DNA from 2 places in the Proteiniborus sp. DW1 genome. Region 1 is predicted to be linked to the other one. Evidence: riboswitches for the same ligand, from Rfam matches in the RefSeq annotation. Region 1 holds a riboswitch; the other holds the start of a gene.
The links. Region 1 has a riboswitch for cobalamin ahead of DW1_RS02630 (cobyric acid synthase). Riboswitches for the same ligand answer to the same signal wherever they lie in the genome.
Positions count from the first base shown of each region.

Region 2: it holds a riboswitch for cobalamin, as region 1 does, so the genes downstream of both, DW1_RS06235 (energy-coupling factor transporter transmembrane component T family protein) here and DW1_RS02630 (cobyric acid synthase) in region 1, are expected to answer to the same signal.

Region 1 is NZ_FMDO01000007.1:279,436-292,365, reverse strand. Features, by position in the region: gene cobO (cob(I)yrinic acid a,c-diamide adenosyltransferase) at 1-214, opposite strand, end outside; gene DW1_RS02680 (cobyrinate a,c-diamide synthase) at 230-1,588, opposite strand; gene DW1_RS02675 (ABC transporter ATP-binding protein) at 1,644-2,420, opposite strand; gene DW1_RS02670 (AIR synthase related protein) at 2,443-3,186, opposite strand; gene DW1_RS02665 (ECF transporter S component) at 3,197-3,706, opposite strand; gene cobS (adenosylcobinamide-GDP ribazoletransferase) at 3,747-4,481, opposite strand; gene cobU (bifunctional adenosylcobinamide kinase/adenosylcobinamide-phosphate guanylyltransferase) at 4,536-5,096, opposite strand; gene DW1_RS02650 (FecCD family ABC transporter permease) at 5,106-6,149, opposite strand; gene DW1_RS02645 (helical backbone metal receptor) at 6,174-7,415, opposite strand; gene cobD (threonine-phosphate decarboxylase CobD) at 7,434-8,480, opposite strand; gene cbiB (adenosylcobinamide-phosphate synthase CbiB) at 8,506-9,465, opposite strand; partial or broken gene DW1_RS02630 (cobyric acid synthase) at 9,485-10,348, opposite strand; cobalamin riboswitch at 10,523-10,707, opposite strand; gene DW1_RS02625 (hypothetical protein) at 10,884-11,381, opposite strand; gene DW1_RS02620 (hypothetical protein) at 11,436-12,575, opposite strand; gene DW1_RS02615 (hypothetical protein) at 12,589-12,930, opposite strand, start outside.
Region 2 is NZ_FMDO01000028.1:72,794-85,723, reverse strand. Features, by position in the region: gene DW1_RS06260 (ABC transporter substrate-binding protein) at 1-776, opposite strand, end outside; gene DW1_RS06255 (precorrin-2 C(20)-methyltransferase) at 784-1,446, opposite strand; partial or broken gene cbiB (adenosylcobinamide-phosphate synthase CbiB) at 1,453-2,389, opposite strand; partial or broken gene DW1_RS06245 (cobyric acid synthase) at 2,514-3,169, opposite strand; gene DW1_RS06240 (ATP-binding cassette domain-containing protein) at 3,150-3,392, opposite strand; gene DW1_RS06235 (energy-coupling factor transporter transmembrane component T family protein) at 3,394-4,110, opposite strand; cobalamin riboswitch at 4,249-4,425, opposite strand; gene DW1_RS15510 (hypothetical protein) at 4,518-4,685, opposite strand; gene DW1_RS06230 (hypothetical protein) at 4,743-4,871, opposite strand; gene DW1_RS06225 (IS3 family transposase) at 4,865-5,146, opposite strand; gene DW1_RS06220 (transposase) at 5,204-5,473, opposite strand; gene DW1_RS06215 (type I restriction enzyme HsdR N-terminal domain-containing protein) at 5,630-6,301, opposite strand; gene recR (recombination mediator RecR) at 6,707-7,306, opposite strand; gene DW1_RS06205 (YbaB/EbfC family nucleoid-associated protein) at 7,435-7,770, opposite strand; gene dnaX (DNA polymerase III subunit gamma/tau) at 7,789-9,444, opposite strand; gene DW1_RS06195 (xanthine dehydrogenase family protein molybdopterin-binding subunit) at 9,697-12,015, opposite strand; gene DW1_RS06190 ((2Fe-2S)-binding protein) at 11,999-12,466, opposite strand; gene DW1_RS06185 (FAD binding domain-containing protein) at 12,456-12,930, opposite strand, start outside.

The DNA.
Region 1 (12,930 bases):
GTTTATTGAATATAAAGCAATCTCGCCCAAATTGGTGTATTTCAAAATTAGGCAATAATCCTTGACTCTCAAGCTCACTATATTTCATTCCTTTTATAAACTGCCCAAAATACACCTTCTTCCCTGCACATACTGCCCTTAGAGATAAACCTAAGGCTGCTGTGGTCTTACCTTTACCGTTTCCAGTGTATACATGTACATATCCCTTGTCCATTTGCCCTCCTCCAATTTATCTACCTTTATAATCTAAACATTTATTTAAGAATTCTTCTAAAAAATCTAAATTACTATAGAAGTGAATATGAGGATATCCTGCTACTACATTGTTCTTTGTTAATCCGCACTTCCACTCTCCTATGAATTTTTCTCTATACTTACTTATATGATAGTAGTAATCCAGTCCATCATTTTCTTCTATACAGGATCTGTGGAACTCATGACCTCGTATCCTTATTCCTGTTTTAGTCTCAATATTTACATATCCAAATCGATTTAGTCTATTAGTCATCATAGCTTTGGTATCAAAGAAACCAACCATTTCATGACATTTTCCCTGTAAGTCTACTATCCCCTTAGTCAGATACATCAATCCTCCACATTCTGCAAAGGCAGGAAGCCCTTTATCTAGCCATTCTTTAATGTTTTTTCTCATGGATAAGTTTTCTTCCAGCTTCTCTGCAAATATTTCTGGAAAGCCTCCTCCTATATAAAGACCATCTAGTTCATCAGGAAGTTTAGTATCCTTTATAGGGCTAAAGGGTAAAAGCTGAACTCCTGCTTCCTTCATTAGCTGTAGATTATGCTCATAGTAAAAGCTAAAAGCAGTATCCATTGCTATACCTATTTTAAGCCCCTTATATTTCATATGTATATCTTTAGCAGGATTTGCACCTGGTTCAATATCTCCTACATTTGCTATATCTTCTAAAGCATCTAAGTCAATATATTTCTCAACAAGCTCTACCAACATATCTGTTTTTTTGCTTAGCTCTTCCACTTCATCTGCAGGTATCAGACCTAAATGTCTGCTTTGTAAAGATACTCCTATATTCTTGGGTAAATATCCTAGACATTTTATTCCTAAATCCCTCTCAACCACAAGCCTCATCATCTCGTAGTGCTTTTCACCACAGACCTTGTTAAATATTACACCCTTAAGGTCTACATCCTTGTCATACATCATATAACCCATTACAAGGGCCGCTGCACTTGTAGACATAGCGTTTCCTTCAACTACTAATATTACTGGTGCCTTAATAACTTTGGCTACATGAGCTGTACTTCCATTGCTTTTATCTATTCCAAAGCCATCATACATTCCCATGACACCTTCAATAATGGATATGTCCATGTTCTGATTGCCCTTATTGAACAAATATTTTACAGTATTGTTGTCTAAAAGCCAGCTATCTAGGTTATATGAAGGATTTCCTGTTACAAACTTATGAAAGCTAGGGTCTATATAGTCGGGTCCAACCTTAAAGGGTGCAACCTTTTTTCCTCTCCTAGTAAGTGCTGCCATAATTCCTAAGCTTAATGTGGTTTTTCCACAACCGCTATGAGTTCCAGCTATTACTATTCTTTTCATTGTTTTTGCCCCCTTTAGCAAAATAAACTAAGACTTATTTGTAAAAGTCCGCCTATTAAACAGGTATAATATATGGAGTCTTATCTCCATTTCTTCTTAATATGTCTACTTTAATATCATATACGGTTGATATATTTTCCTGAGTCAGTACCTTTTCAGGAGTATCCATGATTCTAACTTCCCCTTTATCTAAGAGTATAAGATAATCACTATATCTTCCTGCAAGGTTTATATCATGTAAAGTCATTATTATAGTCAACTTTTTTTCTCTGTTAAGCTTCCTACATAGCTCCAATATTCCAACCTGATATTTTATATCCAAATTAGATATTGGCTCATCTAATATGAGTATTTCTGGTTCTTGGGCAAGAGCTCTAGCTATCATAACTCTCTGCTTTTCTCCACCACTTATTTCATTGATGCCTTTATCTCTAAGTTCCCAAACTCCAGTATTTATCATAGCTTCCTTAGCTATCTCTACGTCTTTTTTGCTTTCACTTTTGAATCTGCCTATATAAGGATACCTTCCCATAAGTACCACATCAAAAACAGAAAAATCAAACTGAATATCCGCACTTTGGTGAACAACTGCTATTATCTTAGCTAGGTCTTTGTATTTAATATTAGATACATTTCTATTGTTTATTAGTATGTTTCCACTGTTCGGCTTTAAGATATTGCATATATTTTTTAAAAGGGTAGTCTTGCCAGAACCATTTGGTCCTAATATGCTTACAAAGCTGCCTTTGGGAATATCCATATTAGTGTTCTTTAACACTTCATCTATATCGTATTTAAATGTTAGATTCTCTATAAGCACTGCAGTATTCATAATGTACACCTCAAGATAAGTTTTATATAAATCTACCAATTTTATTTACAGGTATCGGAAAAGAATTCTTCAATTTTGTGTATTCATTTTCTTCTATAGAAATTATGGCACATGTTGCAGGTCCTGCTGACTTATTTAGGTCTATTTTTAGATAATCATCTAAACTGAATGTTAGATTATTAGCCCTTGCTATTTCCCTCAGCTCATAAAATATACCCTTTGAGCCTACTGGTAAAATTTCATATATTCTAGGGTTCTTTTTCAGCTCTAATAAATGATGAATAGATAATATATCCCCTTGTTCCTCCAGTATTTCATAGCCCACCTTTGGGATTCCAACTACTACAGCTAATGAGCCTAGTACAGCTCTTGGTTGCTTCCAATTATTCTTGTCTATAATGCCAATTATAGTTATTCCCATGCCAGTTTGACATGTTGGAAAATTTTCTTCTGTGCTCCCTGTAATTATTTGAGTATCAGGTAAACCTAATGGTGCTGTAGCCTTCTTAATTCCTTTAATTATTCTTTCTCCCGTATCATTCATCTCTACTGACAGGGTATTAACTATAGTTATAGGTTCTGCTCCAATGGCTAATATCTCCTTAAGAGCCACTTGAGCTGTTAAATCCCCTAAGATCTCTGGTTCTACTTGAACTAAATCCCTTTCTTTGTTTCCTATGGCTCCAGACGAATCACAGGCTATGACAATGGTTTGATTTTGATTTATATCGATAAAGGTTAAATCTCTAAATTTGCTTATCTTCATAATACCAGTCCTAGTTCATTCTTTTATTGAGTGCTTTAAAAACTAACATAGCCAAGAATACATTAGCTACTGATGCTAATGTAAGAGGCACGATAAGAGTACTAAAAAGAGGCCAGCCATTGAATGGGAGACCAAAAATAATTGATAACGGTACTGCAATTAAAGTGCCCACTGGTCCATTTAATACTATAGCAACAACAGAAGAAACAATTGCTCCTCTTTTCTTATATATAACTCCAAATAAATAAGCTATTAACCCCATCTCTATAATTAAAAATATATGCATAGGCAGTGTCATTGGGAAACCACTCGTTGCTGCTGTAAGTAAATGCCCAAGTGCTGCTACTATTGCACCTTGTACAGGTCCTAAAAATAGTGCAGCAAAAAATCCTGGCATAGAATCAAATGCAATACTTCCACTTACCTTTATCATAGCTCCAACTGCTGATAAACCAATAAGCATTCCACAATATGTTAATCTGATGATATTATTGCTATAAGAATTTTCAGTTGTCTTCATTATTACCTCTCCAATTTTTAGTAAAATATTAAATAAGTTTTCATGACATCAATACATTAGAAAAATATAAGACAAATATAAATATTCCTTGGGAAAACTCTATTATAAAGCCTATAGTGTCGCCTGTCATTCCGCCAATTTTCTGTTTTATGTTCTCAGTAGATATAAGTACTACTAAGTATGTAATAGTCAGTACAATTAAAACCTGTAACTTAAAAAACAAAATTCCAAGTAAATAACTAGATATAACTGCCAAAACCGCTTCACTTGTTCCACAATTTTCGACAAATGCTTTTCCCATCCCCTGTCCTTCTCTAGCATATTGACTAATTGACGCTGACAAAATAGCTGCGCTCCGTCCTACTACAGGAACTAAAATAATGAACCCTAGGTCTATGTAACTTGTAAATACTAGATTCCATATTATCAAGAGTAATATTCCTAGAACCCCAAAAGTGCCTATTCTACTGTCCCTCATTATTTCTAGAATCTTTTTTTTATCTCGGTTGCTAAATAATCCATCAAAAGTATCTGCTAGTCCATCTATATGAAGACCACCTGTTATGCCTATATAAATAACCCACGTTAATAAGGCTATTATAGGACCATGAATAACGTTCTGAAGAAATACAGGAATATACATGATAGCCCCTACTATCAAGCCAATAAGGGGGAGAAATTTAATTCCTCTAATAAAATCCTCTTCATTGTATTCATAGTTATATGTTACTGGTATCCTTGTAAAAAAGGTTATCATCAATAATATGCTTTTCATAATAAACCTCGTTATATTTTTTTATACTGTGAAACTCTCAGTCCTTACTTGTCCCTATTTAATCTTTATAGGGATGCCTGACACTGTAATGTATACCTCATTAGCTTGCTTTGCCAAATACTGATTCACTCTACCAGCAATATCTCTAAATATGTTTCCTAGTCTATATGAAGGTACCAATCCCATTCCTACTTCATTAGTTACTATAATAAGCTTCTTTCCGAGTTTAGCAACTATTTCAAGTAGCCCTATTACTTCATTTAAAATATTCTTTTCTATAAGTTCTATTTCATCCATAGAGCATTTGTCAAAGTCTATACCACTATCCAAAAGAATATTAGATACCATTAAAGTCATACAATCCAGAAGAATCAAGTCGGCTTCGATGAAGTCTTGATTTTTCTCTAATTCACTAAAATTCTTATACATTTCAATAGTAGTCCAGGTATTTGGTCTTGAAGCTTTATGCTTAGATATTCTATCTTTCATCCCTTCATCAAAGGCTATGGCAGTAGCAATATACACTACCTTGCATCCAAGTTCTTTAGCCTTTGTCTCTGCTAGGCTGCTTTTACCACTTCTAGCTCCACCTGTAATTACAATAATTTCAGCCATTTAACCACCTCATATTAACTTCCTACTTTTAGATTTTTTTAACAGATACAAGAAAAATGGTCCACCAAATAATGATGTAATCACCCCCACAGGTATTTCAACTCCAGGCACTATAGTTCTTGCAAGAGTATCGCTAACTAGTAGAAATATACCTCCACCAATAGCTGATACAGGTAAAATCACTTTATGGTCTGAACCAAAGATTATCCTAAATAGATGTGGTACTATTATACCAACAAAGCCTATTATCCCGCTTACTGATACAACACATGCTGCTAACAAAGATGCAGTAATTAATATGACTTTCTTAACTCGCTCTACATTTACTCCTATATTCTGAGCATCTTCTTCTCCCAAAACTATAGCATTCATTTCTCTTGAAAGAGATATTAGAAATACGAGCCCTAAAGCTATGGGAATGATTATTACTCCTATTTGCTCCCAGCTAGCACTATTAAAGCTTCCCATAGTCCAATTCACTATTCTTGCTAGCTCATCATGATTGAATATCATCATTATAGATATTCCAGAAGATAAAATAGCGTTCATTACAATACCTGCAAGAAGTATTGATGTAGTGGATATTTTATTTCCTATTCTAGCTAAATTATAAACTACAAATGTAGTAATTAATGCACCAGCAAAGGCTAGTATTGAAGTAGCACCAAAACCAAGGAGACCTACATTAAGCTTTAACAATATCCCAACGGTTGCTCCAAAGGCAGCCCCAGATGATACACCCATAACATAAGGGTCAGCCATTGGATTTTTAAATATGGCCTGATAAGAGCTGCCTACAACTGCTAAAACACTCCCGACTAAAGTAGCAAGTAATATCCTAGGAAGCCTTATACTTAACACAATGAATATATTTGATTCTTTAACATTGCTAATATCAATTATAGAATCTAGATATCTAATCTTGCTAAGTACTATTCTCACTGTTTCATTTAAAGGTATCTTTACTGAACCAAGGGTTATGGAAAACAGCATTAAAAAAACTAATATAACTAATAGTATTAAAATCTTTATCCTGTTGTTATTTTTCCTCATGAAATATCACATACCTTAAAGTATTTAGAAGCTTAACTTTTTAGCTATGTCTTTATGGAACATTTCAACTAAGAGCTTCAGTCCTTCATCTGTTGCTCTTGCTGAAGGTCTGCTAAATAAATCCACACTTACTGCTTTAAAATTTTTGTTTTTAATAGCCTTTAATCCTTTATAGTTAGGGCTTGTAGTCATAGTATCAATATCCCATTCTGAACCGAATATAATATCTGGGTTTTTATCTATAAGCTTTTCTAAACTATACTTCCAGCCTGTAACATCATCTGCTGCATTTATTCCGCCTGCTACTCTAATTAATTCTGCTACAAAGGTATCCTTGCCTGCTGTATATTCTCCATGCTGACCTGTTCCGACAACATAATAAGCTGTTGGTTTATTCTTAATATTATTGGTATACATATTTACTGTCTCTACCTTTGACTTCATGCTTGAAGCTAAGGCCCTAGCTTCATAGTTTCTGTTTACTATAGCTCCTAATTTCAATATATCTGCATACATCTCTTCTAATGTATTTGGTGAATCTTTAGCTACTATTCCTATCTTAGCTGTTTGTATCTTTTTAAGTACTTCTTCCTTATAGTGAGTAGCTGCTATTATAAGTTCTGGATTTATGTCTACTATAGTTTCTATACTTGGTTCAGTCATGCTACCTACATTCTTTATAGCTGAAACCCCTGCCGGATAGTTACAGTATTGAGTTCTTCCCTTTATTTTGTCTCCTGCACCTATGGCAAATAATGTCTCTGTCACATCTGGAGCTAAGGATACTATAGTGCTTGGTTCTTTTGATACTGTATATTTAACCCCATTGTTTTCTATTGTCACTGGATATGTTATTTTACTTTGCTTAGTAGCTTTTAATCCATTAGTGCTTTTATCCCAAGTAACATCATAGCCTAATGTTTCAAGTATGAATCTAAGTGGCAAATATGCTTCTTGTCCATTTTTATATGACTTTGAATCTAGTGTGAAGTCTGTATTATTTACTTTAACTTTGTTTGTGTTTAATGTGAATTTAAACTCTACTTCTTTATTCTTTAATATTGCAGTGTTTTGATTTAAAGCATAGTCTAATCCAAGACTTTTCAAGCTACTGCCTGCTACAAAATTCCTTCCTTCCTTTAGTTGTGTAGTTAAGGTTTTTGTACTACCATCAATCTTTAAAGTAGTAGCTGAAGCAAATACTGAGCTTGAAAATAGAGCAGTTATTAAGATTGAAATCAACAATAACTTAGATACTTTTTTCATTGTATTAACCTCCTGTTCCTAGTCTTTCATATATTGCTTTAGCTCTTTTATGAGTTTGGAATTTTCTCTTCTTATTCTCACAGCTATCCTAATATATTTATTTGATAATCCTTGAAAATCATCACAGCTTCTAATGTAGATTTTCTTATTTAATAAATACTTCCTTAGGGAATTTGCATCACCTTTTAAAAGCTTAATTAGAAAAAAGTTTGTTTCACTTTCAATTACCTTGATATTGGGTATATTTTTTAATTCATTATATAAAAATTGTTTTTCCTCATGATACCAGCCTTGAGTCTTTTTTAAATAATCACTGTCTTCTAGAAGCACTGGTATACTCCTAAGAGCAAGACTATTTATTGTCCACGGCTCTTTTAGCTGATTTAACTGAAATATGGTATCCCTTTTCCCTATACCGTAGCCTATTCTTAATCCTGGTACTGCAAAAATCTTAGTCATTGATCTAAGTATAAATATGTTATATTTCTCTACCAGAGGTATGAGTGAATCTTTATCAGCAAAATCTATAAAAGACTCATCTACAAATAAATATGCATTTATTTCATTAAGCTTATGGAGTATAAGGAGCAGTTTATCTGTATCTGTAAACACTCCTGTTGGATTGTTTGGATTACAGATAACTAATACATTTGGATTTATATCGTCTATTTTAGAAATAAGCTTTTCAACTTGTATCTTGAAGTTCTCTTCTTCATCAGTATAGTAGTTATATATATTGCTCCCAGCAACTTTAAAAGCTTTACTATACTCATTAAATGTGGGCTCCACAATGAGTACCTTTTCTGGCCTTAGGCTCCTAGCATATAAATAAATAAGCTCCGTTGCCCCATTTCCAAGTATAATGTTTTCACTATGAATTCCTAAGTATTGACCTAAAACTTCTTTTCCGCTTATGCCATCTATTTCAGGATATCTTTTCATTTTTTCAAGTTCTTCTTTAAGTGCTTCAATTAGCTTTTCTGGTACTCCTAGTGGATTTATATTAACACTAAAATCTGCTATTTCTTCATAATCATCTCCATAATATCCACCGTGTTTATTCATTAAGAATTTCTCCTTATTTATGTGTTTAGATAATATTAAATATGACTATCATAAAGAGCACCATAATAATCTCTGAACCATACATTATCTTTATGGTATCTTTTATATGTACTGGTTCAAGGCTTTTATGGGCATCTCCTATAGTAGGCTTATATACTCTTTGTCCAAAATATATATTTGTACCGCCAAGCTGTACTTCCAACAACCCTGCCACTGCTGATTCTGGATATCCACAGTTTGGGCTTTTGTGATTTTTTCTATCTCTTGCTAGTATTTGAATTCCCTTCTTGCCCTTATATCCTAGTAGTGCTCCAGCTAGTACCATAAATACACTTCCAATTCTAGCTGGTACAAAGTTAGCTATATCATCAAGTTTGGCAGATGCAAAGCCTATCTTAGTATAAGGTTCCTGTATATAGCCTACCATAGAGTCTAGGGTGTTTATTGTTTTATACAAGAGAATAATTTGAACTGGAATATTAAAACAAAAGCCTATTCCTAAGTAAAAGAGTGGAGCAAGCACCCCATCTATTGTGTTTTCAGCTACAGTTTCAACAGTACCTCTTACTATATCTTCCTTGTTTAGCTGACTAGTATCTCTACCAACTAGATAGGAAAGTAATTGTCTTCCTTTAGTTATGTCATTTGATTCTAAAACCTTATATACTTTCATAGCTTCTACTGCTAGACATTTTGCAGCTAATAATGTGTATATAAGGTATATTTCTAGAGCTGTTCTCAGAAATGGATGTACTAATCCTGCCATGTATAAAATAAGACTAGACAATGCTAAAACTGTAACTATTGTAGATGCAGTTAGTACAAATCCACCTATTTTTAGATCCAACCACTTTACATTTCTCACAACCTTTTCGTACTTTTTTATAACTATTCCTATAAACCTTATAGGATGTGGCCAATTAGGTGGATCTCCTAATATAAAATCTAAAATTACTGAGGTAATTAGGATAATACTATTTAACATTTTATAACCTCATTATTTCTTTAATCTTATCTATATCAATGCTATTTCTAACTATATGTGCAAGTCTTTCAAACTCTCTATTTCTTAGTTCTCTATACTCTCGTTGAAGATTCAAGCTAGGCTCTTCTTGTTTCATATCCATAGACATAGTGGGATTCTGCCACTCTTTATAATCATTTTTTACAATTAGACTGTCTTCCTCTTCTAAATCTACCTGCATATAAGGAACTACTCCAAAACATGGCTTATCTACTAGCTCTTCAATCATTTTAATTCCAGGCTTTAATAATTCTACATCCCCTCTAAACTTATTTATTATAAAGCCCTTTACCCTATTTCTTTCTCTTTCTGGCATAAGCATAAGAGTTCCATATATAGATGCAAAAACACCACCTCTGTCGATGTCTCCAATGAGAATTACTGGAGCATCCACTAACTCTGCTAAACCCATGTTTACAATATCGTTATCTCTTAAATTGATTTCAGCAGGGCTGCCAGCACCTTCAATAACAATTATGTCAAAGCGTTGAGCCAGTTTATTGTAAGCCTCTTTTATTGCCCACTTAAGCTCTAGCTTCATTTTATGATATTCTGATGCAGTCATAACTTTATAAGGCAATCCATTCAATACTACTAAACTTCCAATATCACTCATTGGCTTTAATAGTATAGGATTCATGCTCTCGTTAGGCTCTATCATTGCAGCTTCTGCCTGAATAGCCTGAGCTATGGATATTTCTTTGTTATCTTCTATTAAAATTGACTTTGAAGACATGTTCTGAGATTTAAATGGGGCTACACTGTATCCATCCTGCTTCAGAATCCTGCACAATATTGCAGTCAATATGCTTTTGCCAACTGATGAAGCAGTTCCTTGAAGCATTATATTTTTTGTCAAAAAAATCACCTCCCCTAGTTAAGTTAAATACAAAACTATTTCAAAGGGGAGGAATATAAAAGCATCCGAAATAATCGGGTTAGGTCATAAAAAAATACACATAGGGCGCCCTATGTGTTAAGTTCATATAATGAAATTCACATGCTCCCCTCCGGAACAGTTGTTACCTCGTTTCATGGCAGGTTTCCTGACTTACAGTTCACTTTACTCTCTTCTCCTTCCCAGTTTCCTAGTGGATTATAGAAGATTTCATCCCTGTTTACAGTAGCGGGGGCTGTAGAGGATTTACACCTCTTTCCCTTTTAACTCCTTTTTAAAGAAGCACCCTGAAACTATTTAATTGTCTTATCGAACTTAGTATATTTCAAAAATAAATTTTTGTCAATAAAATATCTTGTTACATTTTTGATAACTTCTTTATGTTGTATATAATTTCCCTTATTTAAGGATTTTTCACCTAGTATGCTAATAAGTAATAATCTTGCAATTCCTCTTAAAAGTTCATATCTACAAGCACTCTTTAATTCTTAATAATAAGGCAAACTCCTGTATTTTCTAGTACAAATAAAATATCCTTTTTACTCAGCAAAGATAATTCTATTCCCCTTTTAACAGGTTTGAAATAATGTTCAGCAAAATAACCTATCTCATCATTAACCATTGACACATCTTCTGAAGGCACATTGTTTAATCTTGGCATTATTGTATAGTGTTTTGAATCATCTCCTCCAAGCCAGATACTCCATAACTCTATCTCACTATTAGGCTTCATATATCTAAACAAGTAATTCTTAAAATTCTCTATACACGAATCTTCTTCTGTTAAATCCACATCATACAAATACTGTCCAGTAATAAAATTGGATACTTCTATATCATCCTTTGACCAATAACAATTTGACACTGAAAAACCTTGTACAAATCCAATTGTTGATTTACCAGCAATCTTTTCTTTAAAAACTCTCATATCTATCTCTGGCAAAGAAAAATCATAAGCTAATAAATGCACTATACTCAAAGTATCATCTACCTCCTTTTACCACCCAAACTTGACAAATTGCAACCCCATTTTCTAATATAGAATATCAGCTTTTTTCTCTCTTTTCCACCTTATTATTATAGATATAGTGCTAATAAAAATTAATATCATATATAGTATCCCAGTAAAATATTTTGAATACCAGATATTTGTCATATAATGAATCAAATATCTTAACAGTATAGTGAAAGCAAATAAGGCTATAGGCAATTGAATAGCTATTGCAGTTATGTAGTTTTTACTAATACTTGAAACCAGCATAGGTATCAATGTAAATACAAAAGCTAATATGTAAGTCCCTATTACTGTAAGAGCTATATATTGAATGAATGTTAAGTCATACCAAGAGGTAATAGTATTGTATATGGAATTTATATTACAGTTAAAAAACATAGATGTATTATTTGTAGAATACATTATGAAAAAACATATAAACTGTAAAGTCACTAATATGAAAGATGCCAATAGTCCTGCAATTATCTTCTTTTTAAATATACTTCTTCCTGTTTTAGATGTGTATTGAAGATAATTTACTTTGTCTTTATTATCTCTTAAGTATATTGGTGTTATCAAAAACATTACACTTAACAATATAGTTTTAGCTACAGACTTTATTAATTCATTATAGTTATAAAATATAACATCATTAAAGACAGAAGTCTCTAAGTCTTTTTCTAATATTTCTTTAATTCTTAATTCTTGTTTTTCATTTTTTGCCTGTGCCATCATAAGTTCTTCTTTATTTTTATAGTAGCTAATATACTCTTCCCTCCAAGGCAGCTCCCAAAATACGTCTATTTTCTTTTTGAAAACTACATCACGATAAAGCTCATACAAATCCTCGTTTTCATGATCCATATTTGCAAAGTCTTCATAACTATTTATGCCTGCTCTCTTGAAATCTTCTCTAGACTGAATATACTCATCTGCTTCTTTTATTGCCTCTTCATATTTTAGTTTGAAATCCTCAAATTCCTCTTCATCCATAAATTCACCATAACTACTTTCCATTTCTACAAACATATTATAAATATTTAAGGCAGGTCTGCCATTTGGAAAATAAGTTATTTCAAATTCAATAAATAAAAAATACATGACTATATTTATCAACACTAGTAAAATAACAGATTTTATATTAAATATCTTTTTTAATTCATTTAAGATAATGTCCACTTTGTTCACCTCACTATATATCCTGTCTTTTAAATCTATTAATTGATAATGCCCCGAGAGCCAATAATGCTAATGACCATATAGCTACTGTAGCCAATTCATAATACTTAAAAGTTGTAAAAGCTCCACTTTCCATAAACCACATATGGGGATTTATAATTAAGAAAAAAGGTGTAAAGCCTCCTATAAAAATAGTAATACTGTCTCTAGGAGCCATCCCTGGAACAATTAAAAATAGTCCAAATATTATTGCAAAGACAAAGAATGCAAAATAGGTATTTTTTATAGACCTTGCAATTATAAAGGCAATGCCATTAAAAAGCAATGCAATTAAGTAAACAAGTCCTACACTAAA
Region 2 (12,930 bases), on a different contig from region 1:
GAAAAATTCTGTGTACCTAATGCTCCATCTGAGTTATCTGCTATATTTATAGTATTTAAATCCTCAAGCATCATACCTACATATGAGCTAGAGTCCCTAGCTGATACAGACTTTGCACTTGCCATTATAAGTAGTACCTTATGTTCTTTTTCTTCTGGGATAACTGAAAGTATATTGTCTATTTCCTCTACAATATCTAAAGCATTTGATTTGAATAGATCTTCCCTTTCATTTAATGCAGTAAATAATCTAGTAATAGTCAAATAATCTTCTAATCCAACATAGTCTATAGCTATAACAGGTATACCTACACCTTCAAAGGAAGGTATTAATTCTAATTGGCTTTTTTGTGTGGAATTTACAATAATTAAATCTGGTTCTACAGAGATTACTTTTTCCACACTAATTGCACCTAGTTTACCAACTATTTCAGCGTCTTCTACCCCTGCAATCTCATCTTGACCTACTGATGGTTCTAACTTACCTACAACGCTACCCCCGTTTTCCATCCAAACTTCCAAGAATGAATTATATAGTACTACTGCTCTTTGGGGTTTTTTATCTATGGTAACTTCTTGTCCTCTACCATCTATAAAGCTTACTGTATCTTCATTTATAGTTACGCCAAATTCAGTTATGGACTCAGTAACATCGTCATTTTGCTTATTATCTTCAACTAGCGGTGTATCTACATCTTCTACCTTTGGGCTGCTACAAGCTGTAAACATTCCTGCTACTATTACTAAACTCAATAATAATAAAACCATTCTTTTCATTTTCACTTTATTTTTCTCCCTTTCTTCTACCTAGTATTAAGGATATATAATCCCTGTCTTGAATAATTTCTTCCTTATTTTCCAGAATCTCTTCATTCTCTAAACTTACTCTTTTAACATACTTATAAGAAAAATCATTCCTCTCCAATTCATCTAATGTATCTTCCTTTGCCCCAAGGGTTTTAAGCAATGCAAATGAATCAGCCTTATCTAATAATGAATTATCGAATTCATCAATTAGTAAAAAATTATCTCCCTTTACAGTTAGGGGTACCTTACTAGCAGCTGCTGCAGCTACAAAGGATGGAATACCTGGTACTACCTCAATCTCTATATCCCTTTGATTTAATAAATCCATAATATAGATAAAAGTACTATAGATCATTGAATCCCCAATTGTAAGAAAAGCACCATATTCTCCTTCTGGAATCTCCTCATGGATGATATTAGCAGCATTGATATAGTCCTCTGCTTCTACACTCCCCATTGGGAAATCTATAAGAACAACTTTTTTATCCCCTATGTATTCCTCAACTGTATCTAGTGCCATGTTTTTTCCCTTATTGTTAGGTGCAAATATTACCTTTGCATCCTTGATTACATTTACTGCTCTTAGGGTTAATAAATCTGCTGCCCCCGGACCAGTTCCTATTCCGTATAATTTCTTCATCTTAACTTATCTCCTTATAAATATAATTAAGTAATAAAACATTAAAAATGCTATTTCACTTCTATACATGATCTCAACTGTGTTTTTTATATGCTCTTTATTTACATCATTGATCTTATCTCCTATATGTGGCTTTTCTACATATAGGCCGTGATAATAATTACCACCCCCAAGTTGTATTCCTAATAGCCCTGCAGTAGCACTTTCTGGATAACCACTGTTTGGACTTTTATGATTTCTTCTATCCCTTTTTAATATCTTCATTCCATTTATAAAATCAAATCTTCCTATAGATGAGATATTCATCAAAATAGCTGTTAGTCTAGCAGGTATTAGATTAAATAAATCATCTACTTTAGCTGGAAAGTAGCCTAAGTGCTTATATTTATCATTCATATAGCCTAGCATAGAATCCATTGTATTGATGAATTTATAAGCTAGTCCTCCTGGTGCTCCCAGTAATACAATGTAAAACAAAGGGCCTATCACTCCATCAGAGGTATTCTCCGATACGGTTTCAACAGTTGCTCTTATAATCTCCTCTTCATCAAGATTAGAGGTATCTCTACCAACAATATAGGATAGTCTTTTCCTGCCTTCTTCTAGCCCTTTATCCAGTTCTTTTTGAACCATATTCGCTTCATAATGTAATGATCTGGCTGCTATACAAGTGTATATAAGATAGATATTTATAATCTTGCAAAGTATTGTATATGGACTTAGTAATTTTAATAATATAAAATGGTATAACAAATCCTAAGAAAACATTTATAGATACTATAATAAGTCCCATTATTTTAAGACCTTCATTGGATTCAGAAACCCTTCTAGCTAGGTTCTCTTCAATGCTTATAATCCTCCCCATTAATTTTACAGGATGAGGAAAATTATATGGATCCCCAATTATAAAATCTAGTATTACTGCTACAATCAAATTAACCATTATTAACGCCCATAATCTTGTATATATATTCCATATCCATATTAGCCCTTATACCATTGCTAAGTTTATTTAGCTCCAACTCTTCCTCTTCAAAGCTTTGTTCTTCTGCTTTTGGGCTTTTGTTTCTATCGATTAAGGAGTCCTCGTCTATTAAGTCCAATGAAATATAAGGGATGACACCAACTACTGGTATATTTAATAGATCTTCTATCATCTTAATTCCCGGTTCAAGTAATGTTTTATCACCTCTAAATTTATTGATAATAAGGCCTTTGATCCTAGCTCTTTCATGAGGCTCTAAAAGCATAACAGTCCCATAAAGTGCAGCAAATGCGCCTCCTCTATCTATATCTGTGACTAATAAGACTGGAGCATCCGCAATTTCTGCCATTCCCATATTTACGATATCATTCTTTTTTAAGTTAATTTCAGCTGGGCTACCTGCCCCTTCGATAACCACAATATCGTTATTTGATTGAATTTCATTGTGCTTTTCCATGATCATTTTCTTTAATCTAGGTCTAAATTTAAAATAATCCCTTGCAGCCATATTTTCTCTTTCTTCCCCATTTACAACTACCTATCTGAGTTTGGTATGAGTAGTATAGGATTCATATGATGACTTGGTTTAAGTCCTGCTGCCCTGGCTTGTAAAGCTTGTGCCACTGATATTTTTTTCCCTTCTTCTGTTATATAAAATTTAGAGCTCATGTTTTGGGACTTAAAAGGATATACCTTATATCCGTCTTCTTTAAATATTCTACAAAGCCCAGTACACATAAGACTTTTTCCTGCTGATGAAGTAGTACCTTTTTAATACTTCCACTGAGCCTGTCTGAGCTAGACTAATACCATTTAAGTGATAGAGTAGAGTTGATTTACCACTACCATTTACACCTAATATTGCTGTTTTTCTACCAGCTTTTATATTTAAATTAACATCCTCTAGGCCCCTTCGGGAGTTTGGATACAAGAAACTTAAATTTTCAATTTTTACTGCCATTTTACACCTTCCTATCAATAACTAGAATTGCTAATAAAAAGAGGGCTAACATAGAAGATTTAAGAATTAATTCCTTGTTATTAAACTTCTTATTTCTTGCCTCTCCTTGAAATCCTCTAGACTTCATAGCATTGAAAACCATATCGCTATGATTGCTGCTTTTAAGGAAAAATCCTCCTATCCATTCTCCAAAAATACTAAGGGAAGATAATCCTTTTCTTTCATTAATTCCTCTACTGATTAATGCCTTATTACCTTTCTTTATATCCTCATCAATCATATGAAAATATCTAAAGGTAAGAGCTAGTATTCTGTTAAATATCTGTGGTAAACCAATGTTTAATATCCCATCAACCATATATAAAGCTGAATGCTTAGAAACTATTGTACCTAGCAATATAGAGGAGATTAAAACTTTACATACAATGATCATTGTAAAATCAATATCTTCTAGGCTTCTATATACAATTAATCGTATTATTATTGGCAAGAGCATAAGTAGAACAAAGGGTATCACTGGTTTGGTTAACCTAATAAAAGATCTATCCTCACAAGTTATAAGAGAGTACATAATAACTAATATCCCAGTTACAACTAGTAGTCTATAAGTTTTTATTGATGATATGTAAAATAGAATGATAAAAAGGCTAACCATTGTATCTTCTGGATTTATTTTATTTAATTTCCTTCTAACGTTCTTTTCTTCTCCTAAAATCATCCTAATAAATACTCCTTTTTCTCAAAGTCTTGGGTTAGGTCATAAAAAAATTCCCTAAGTAACCTCAGGGAATCTAATATTTTCATAAATATATATGTTAAATATGCATAAAAATATCGCTCTCCTTCCCTCCGAAGGTTGCTTACAACTTATATAGGCAGGTCTTCTGGCTTATGAATCATCCTAATCAACACCTTCCCAGATTTCTCCAGTGGTATATACGTTGATTTCGTCATCAATTACAGTAGCGGGGGCTGCATGGGACTTAAACCCATTTCCCTATTAATCTTATGAACCTAAATAATTAATATTCAATTATTGAATATAATAACATAGTCTTTATTAAATTACAATAAAGAAAAATTTTTACATGTTTTTATATGGTTTTTAGCAAAGTCAATATTACCTCACAGATGTAGGTGTGAACACCCTGCAAATACATTGTCATTTGCTATTATACATTTTCTTTCTTTTCCTGTAGATTTTTTTATTGCAGTAAAGTCATCCCCATCAAAATCACTTTTGGTATAGTGGAATTCATGGGCATTGATAGATTCTTCCTTTTTACATAGCATATTATCCTTATTTGCTACTAGTTTTATATATCCAAAGTTCTGCAGTCTACTAGTTAGTTAACTTTTATAATCAAAAATATTGACCATATCTTTTCCTTCAATAGTTGAACCTAAATACATATAGCCTCCACTTTCTGCATAAATAGCTATATTACTATTATAAGCATTTTTAATACTCTCTAACATAGAAGTATTGTTAGAGAATTTTTTATGGTACTAATTCTGCTCCTAATACCAAGTTTTTTCATGTGCCTTTGGACTCGTTTGAGACTAATGCTCACGTATCTAATAGCTTTTAATTCCTCTCGAATCTTAGGGGCACCGTAGATTTTATTATTATCATTGTAGATTTTTAAAATATCATCTTGAAGCTTTTTATTAATAGGTTTCCACTTGTTTTCTGGTTTTTCCTTTTGCTTGTCATAGTAGGTACTTTTGGGATATTTAAGTACCTTACACATAGTATCTATGGGTGTATAGTAGAATTTCTTAAATTATATCTAACTGTATATCAGGATTTATTTCTTTGCGTATATAGCCATAGCCTTTTTTAATATTTCATTTTCCTCCTTGAGCCTAGCATTTTCTTTTCTCATTCTGTTAATTTCCTCAAGGTTTGTAGTATATCCTTCTACTGCATTAATTGGAGCTTTCTTCTTAGTCCAATTGCGTACTGCTGTTTCACTTAAGCTATATTCACTGGCTACCTCTTTAGGTGTTTTTCCTGATAATACTAGTTCAGAAATCATTGTTTTAAATTCATTTGTATATGTTTTCCTCTTAGACATTTTATGGACACTTCCTTCCTAGGTTGTTAGTATATATAAAATCTTATTTAGTGTCCATAGCTATATACTAACATCAATATTAAATAATTACTAACTCTTCAATAGCTAACACCCTTATCTTCATGCACTACTTACTACAACTAAATCCTAGTTACTCTAAGCAATGCACGAAATATATTTGTTTAAAGTTCCTAAAACCCTTGATCTTATAACACAAACTGCACCCATCACTATTATGACACGTTCCCCCGTAGCCATAACTAATAGTATTCTATCTTGTCCTTTTGATATAGCTTCTATAGTTCTATTAATAGCTACTCTCTGATAATACCTTGGAAATTTACCACTCATATCAAAGAAATAGTCTTCTGATACAATCTTTTCTTCATGAGCTTGGATTCCTTTCCCTGCCTTATACCTCTCCCATAGCTCATCTGGGCTTGGAAACTCTTCTAAACTAAGTTCTCTTTCTTTCCCAGTAAAATTATCATGTTCGATAAATCCATCTCCATTGGAACTATATATAAAGGGAATATCTAAAATATCTCCATATTTAAGAGCTTGTTGCATTCCTGCTCCCATGGGTTTATTATTATCTTTTGCTTCTATGATAACAAGGGGCATATTAGGTTTATAGCTTAAAATATAGTCTGCTCTTTTTCTTTTCCCTCTGGCTACAAGATTTCCCCTGACTATAATTCTTCCGTCCGTAAAGCTATATTCAGCTCTTACTTGAGTTTTTATATCCCATCCTGCTTTTTCTATTGCAGGGGTAATATATTTCATCTTTATATCTTCTTCGGATAAAGCTTTTTTATTTATAACCACTACCCTCATCCCCTTTCATTTGCTATGTATTTATAAAGTTTTAGAATATACTAGATAATCTTGCCTATATTATACCATAATTTCTATTGGAGTTAGGTACATAACTCTACATTTAAAAAATATTCATTTTTTTCTTAACCCTTATAACTTTTTACTTTTTCCTGTCCTAACTTTGTAACCTGAAAATAAAGTTCTTCAAAAGAAACCAGGATTAAGGTGGGAAGGAGTAAGGGAATAAGGCAATGAAGTTGTAGCAATTCCAATTGGTTGAAGGGTAAGAGGAAAGAAAAAGGGAATAAAAAAACAGGAGATTTCTTGGATTTTAATCTAAGATTTCTCCTGCTTTGAAGAACTTTATTTACTTGTTGAAGAACTTTATTTTAGGGGGACAAAAAAGAAGAAAGCCTAAATCTCCCTTCTTCCCTCTAATGCCTTTGATAAAGTCACTTCATCTGCATATTCTAAGTCTCCGCCTACTGGTATTCCATGAGCTATTCTTGTGGTTTTTATACCTAAAGGCTTTAGGAGTTTTGATATATACATGGCTGTGGCCTCTCCTTCTATAGTAGGATTTGTAGCTAATATTACCTCTGCTACATCTAGCTCTCTTATCCTTTGAAGAAGCTCTTTTATCTTTATATCCTCTGGGCCTATTCCTTCCATTGGTGATATGCTTCCATGTAAAACGTGATATAATCCTTGAAATTCCTTAGTTTTCTCTAAGGCTATAACATCTCTTGGGTCTTCTACAACACATATTGTAGTTTGATCTCTGTTAGTATTGCTACAAATAAAGCATGGATCTGTATCTGTAAGATTACTACATATGCTACAATACTTAATATTTCTCTTGGCATTTACTATGGCATTTGCAAGCTCATTTACATCATCGGCATTCATGTTTAGCACATAAAACGCAAGCCTTTGAGCTGTTTTTCTGCCTATACCAGGTAGTTTTGAAAATTCTTCTATTAGACTGGCTAAAGGAGGCGCAAAATACTCCATCTATATCACCCTTTCAGTTAAGCTGTTTCCAGCATTTAAACATAGAAAAACTAGGTGGAGAATACTCTCCACCTTATTTAAATCCTACCTTTGATAAAACTTAAAGGTAGGAAGCTGTAGTGAAACTGCTAAAATAACCCTGGTATATTCATACCTCCAGTTATCTTTTGCATTTCCCTACTAACCATTTCGTCTGCACTTCTTAAAGCTTCATTTGTTGCAGCAAGGATTAAGTCTTGAAGCATTTCAACATCATCTGGATCTACTACATCCTTATCTATAGTCACTTCCAGCACTTCTTTTTTTCCATTAACCTTAACTGTAACTGCTCCACCACCTGCGCTTGCTTCGACTTCTCTTTCGTTTAGCTCATTTTGCAAATCAGCCATTTGCTTCTGCATTTTTTGAACCTGCTTCATCATATTTCCCATGTTACCCATTCCTGGGAATCCACCTCTTGCCATTATAAAAAAACCTCCTTATTATTCTTCAATTTTTACTAGTTCTTCTCCAAAAGTATCAATAACCTTTTGGATTAGCTCTTCGCCTTGTTTCTCTTCCTGCTTTTCTTCATTAACATCTACAATGTCATCTTCCATTGCAAATTTAATCTCTATATTAGAATTTAAGCAATTATTAATGATTTTCTGAACAAGCTCCTTATTTTCACTTTTTTCAATGGCCTCTTTATGAAATCTAAATCCATCTTCAAAAGCTATTGTCAATATATTATTCTTTATACTTAAAGGTTTTCCTTCCATAATTAGAGCATGAAGAGATATTCTTTCAACTCTTGTAGCCTTTAATATATTTTTCCATTCATCTTTAATCTCTTTAATATCTATATCTGTTCGTAATTCGCATTTGTTTTGATTAGTAGCAACTGGAATATATTGTTGCCTTTCTACTACTTTTTCAGAAACTGTACTCTTAGTAGAAGTATTAGATACAGATTGCTTTCTAGAATCTGCCTCTTTAATAAAAGTGCCATTTTCAAGCTTTTCTTCTAGCCTTCTAAGTCTTGTCATCACATCATCAAAATCATTGTTAGTAGCTTCGTTTAACATCTTTATGATGCTGACTTCAAGTATTACCCTAGGCTGAGACGACCATTTGCACTGAGTCTCTGCATCTGATAGTATTCTAAGTATATTTATTATACCACTTGTGTCTATATTTTCAGCCTGTTTTTTAAGATTTTCTATCATTTCCTCTGTTTCATCAAGCATACTATCTACATTTTTAGATACCTTTATGACCATTAGGTTCCTAAAGTGAAGTATCAAGTCTTTAATAAACTGATTAATGTCTTTCCCACTTTGAACTATTTGCTCTATAAGCTCAAGAGCCTTATCTGCATTTTTTCCTATTATTGAATCTGTTAGCTCATATATTATATCATTACTTACTACTCCAAGTATGGAGAGAATGTAATCATAGGTCAGTTTCTTTTCAGAAAAGGAAAGGCATTGATCTAGAAGGCTAAGGGCATCTCTCATCGCTCCATCTGAATTTCTAGCTATTAGATTTAGACCTTTTGGGTCCGCATTTATGCCTATTTCGTCTAATATGTTTTGCATATTTTCTATTATATCTTTTATGGTTATCCTTTTAAAGTCAAACCTTTGACATCTAGATAATATTGTAGCTGGCAGTCTTTGAGGCTCTGTTGTAGCCAGTATGAATATTAAATGCTTTGGTGGCTCTTCTAATATTTTTAAAAGAGCATTAGAAGCACCTTTAGATATCATATGAACCTCGTCAATAATGTATACTTTATATTTGCATTTAGCTGGAGGATACTTTGCCTTCTCTCTAAGCTCTCTAATATCTTCTACACTAGTATTAGAAGCAGCATCCATTTCTATGACATCCATTATAGTTTCATCAAGTATTCCCTTACATACTTCACATTCATTACAAGGGTTTCCATCATGACTATTTGTACAATTGACAGCTCTCGCAAATACTTTTGCTGTGGAAGTCTTGCCAGTTCCTCTAGTTCCTGAAAATAAATACGCATGGGCTATGTTATTATTTTTTATTTGGTTTTTTAGTGTTGTAGTTATATGTTCTTGCCCCATGACATCGTCAAAGGTCTTTGGTCTAAACTTCCTATACAATGCTTGATAAGCCATTCAATCACCTTCACGTGTTTAATAAGTATATTATACCAAAACTTCTTGTCATATACCACTGTTGGATTTTTAACACTAAAATTCCTTTACCTAAGAGCTTAGGATTACAGTAATAAGATTCAAGATGACGAAACTCTTCATTGCACTCAGAGTGACAATAGGAACTTGGCATTTCAAGTACTGTCAGCTGAACATATTAAAGGAGCAAAAATATTCAAAAGTCGATGTGTTCAACACATCGACCTATTTTAGTTATATATTGCTTTGTTTTTCTAACAATGTCGTCAATACTTTTTCTGGTGTTGCCGGTAAGTCTCTTATCCTGATTCCGCAAGCATTATATATAGCATCCATAATCGCTGGAGCTACCGGATTTACTACTACTTCTCCTATAGATTTAGCTCCATAAGGTCCTGAAGCATCATATCCTGGTGCTAATTCTGCAACTACTTTCCCAATGTCTCTTCTCATTGGAAGCTTGTACTCCATCAGAGTATCAGTCATTAACCTTCCTTCCGGGCTATATTTTACTTCTTCATATAAGGCTAGCCCTATTCCTGTTGCTATACCACCTTCAACCTGTACCTTTGAAAGCATTGGGTTTATAGGTGTACCGCAATCTACTACTCCTACAAATTCAACTACATCTACTTTTCCTGTTTCTAAATCTACTTCTACCTCTGCAAATCCTGCCATATATGGAGAAGCATCTATTTCTGGCACATATGAACCTGTTGTTGATAGCTGGGTGTGTAGAACATTATATGTTATTTTCTTAGAGAAGTCTTCTAATGTTATTATTTGCTTGTCATCTTTCTTTATAATACTCTTTCCATCAAATTCAATATTTTCTGGCTCCGTTTCAAAGTACATGGCTCCGTATTTAATTATCTCTTCCTTCATTTTATTTGCTGCATCTATTACTGCATTACCTGTAGTATATGTGGTACTAGATGCATAAGCTCCACTGTCATATGGTGTTAAGTCTGTATCAGATGCATAAACAACTATTTTTTCTAAATCTACTCCAAGAGTCTCTGCTGCTATCTGAGCTAAAATTGTATCGCTTCCTGTACCTAAATCTGTTGCACCTAATAGCAAACTAAAGAAACCATCTGTGTTTAACTTTAGAGTTGCTGAAGCCATATCTATCTTAGGCAGCCCAGACCCTTGCTTAGCAATTGCCATACCTACCCCTCTTGCTTTAGTTCCACTGATTCCGCATTTTGAGAATTTTTCATCCCATTTAATAAGCTCTTTTCCCTTTGATACACAGTACTCCAGCATACAGCCATCCATATACATAGGCTTGTCTCCCCAGCCTTTGATGGTCATGTTTAGAAGTTTTGTAGTTTCTCCTTTTCTAATCATGTTTATCTCTCTTACTCTAACCGGGTCTAGTTTAAGCTCAGCCGCTAATTCGTTTAATGCTGATTCTACTGCAAATACCCCTTGTGTAACTCCAAAACCTCTTAGGGCTGCTCCAGGAACATGGTTTGTATATACTGCCTTTCCATAATATCTATAAGCTTCTGCCTTGTTGTATATTGTGAATACTTTTTTGGCAGCAGCTGCTATTGTAGTTTGACAGTGCTCTCCATAAGCTCCTGTGTCTGATAAACCTACCATGTCTATGGCCTTTATTTTTCCGTCTTTTGTAGCTCCTATTGTCACGTCAAATTTCATGGCATGTCTTGAATTCGTACCTGTAAATACTTCTTTTCTCGTGAAAACTATTTTAGCTGGTTTTCCTGTTTTTAATGTTACTAATGCAGGATAGAACTCTGAGTTTGCTGTTTGCTTAGCTCCAAATCCTCCGCCAATTCTAGGTTTGATTACTCTTATCATACTTTCTGGAATACTAAATGTATTTGAAAGTATTCGCCTTACATGGAAAGGGATTTGTGTCGATGATACTACTACTAGTCTACCCTGAACATCCATATATGTGAATGTTCTCTGAGTTTCCATCATCCCCTGTGTTTGAGCTTGTGAGCTATAAGTTCTTTTAATTATAATATCACTTTCTTCTAATGCTTTTTCTACATCTCCAAGCTCAAGGTCAACTTGGCAGGCGATATTTCTTTTTCTATCAAATCCTATATCAACTAAAGTAAATATATCTTCTTCCGGATGGACTAGGGATGCATTTCCATCTGCTTTCTCAAAGTCTAGTACTGGTTCTAATACTTCATATTCTACTTTTATCAAGCGAATAGCTTTTTCCGCTGTTTTTTCATCTACTGCTGCAACTATGGCTACTTCATCCCCTACATGCCTTACATATTCGTCTAGCAAGAACTTATCATATGGTGATAATTCTGGGTAGCATTGGCCAGCTCTTGTTAGTGGCTTTCTTTCTATATCTTTGTATGTGAATATACATTCCACACCTGGAATCTTTTCTGCTATTGATGTATTGATATTCTTAATTCTTGCAAAAGCATGAGGGCTTCTAAGCACCTTAACTATTAATGCATCCTTTGGGGCTAAGTCATCTGTATATACTGGTTTTCCTTGCACTAAGCCCATACCATCTTTTTTAGTATATGACTTATTTACTACTTTCATTTTTCTTCGCCTCCAAATATTTTCTTATAGCTCTAAGTTGTCCTGTATACCCTGTACATCTACAAAGATTACCTGATAAATAATGGAGTATCTCCTCATCTGTAGGGTCTTCTACACATTTTTCTAGATATAAGATGTTCATTATAAGCCCTGAGCTACAATAACCACATTGCTCTACGCCTTCATTTACCAGATATTTTCCTATTCTTTCTGCTTCCTTACCTGCTCCTTCAATAGTAGTTATTTCCTGCCCATCAGCTCTTGCTGCTAATGTAACACAAGATAATATTGCTTTACCATTCATATGAACAGTACAAACTCCACATACTCCTGTATCACATCCTCTTTTTACTCCTAAATATCCATTTTTTCTTAGAGTATCTACTAGATATTCATCTGGGGAAACCTCAAATGATTTATTCACTCCGTTTATTTTCATACTAATCTTCATAGCTAACAACCTCCATCAGTGCTTTTTTTAACAAAGCTTTGCAGATATGTTTTCTATATTCTTTGCTTCCTCTTGTATTTGTGCCAAAAGTGATTTCATCTGCTGCTATTTCCACTGCTTTTTTTATGTGTTCTTCAGTATATCCATTGTTAGACAAGTACTCCATTGCCTTCTTTGCTAATATGGCTCTTTGAGGTCTTGCACCTATTGCTATTCTAAAATCATCTCCTAGTTTAGACACTGCTACATTTAAAATTGCATAGTCTCCCTTTGAGTTTCTCATAGTAAAATATGAGGCTCTTCTTCCGTCTTTTGAGATTGTTATGCTTTCTAATATATCTTTTTCTTTAGGTCCCTTTTCTAAATATTCTTCTAAAGAAATACTTCCTTGCTTGTAAAAATTCACTTTAGTATCTAATGCTAAAAGCCCTGTTATAAAATCTGAAAATCCGTATCTTGAGTAA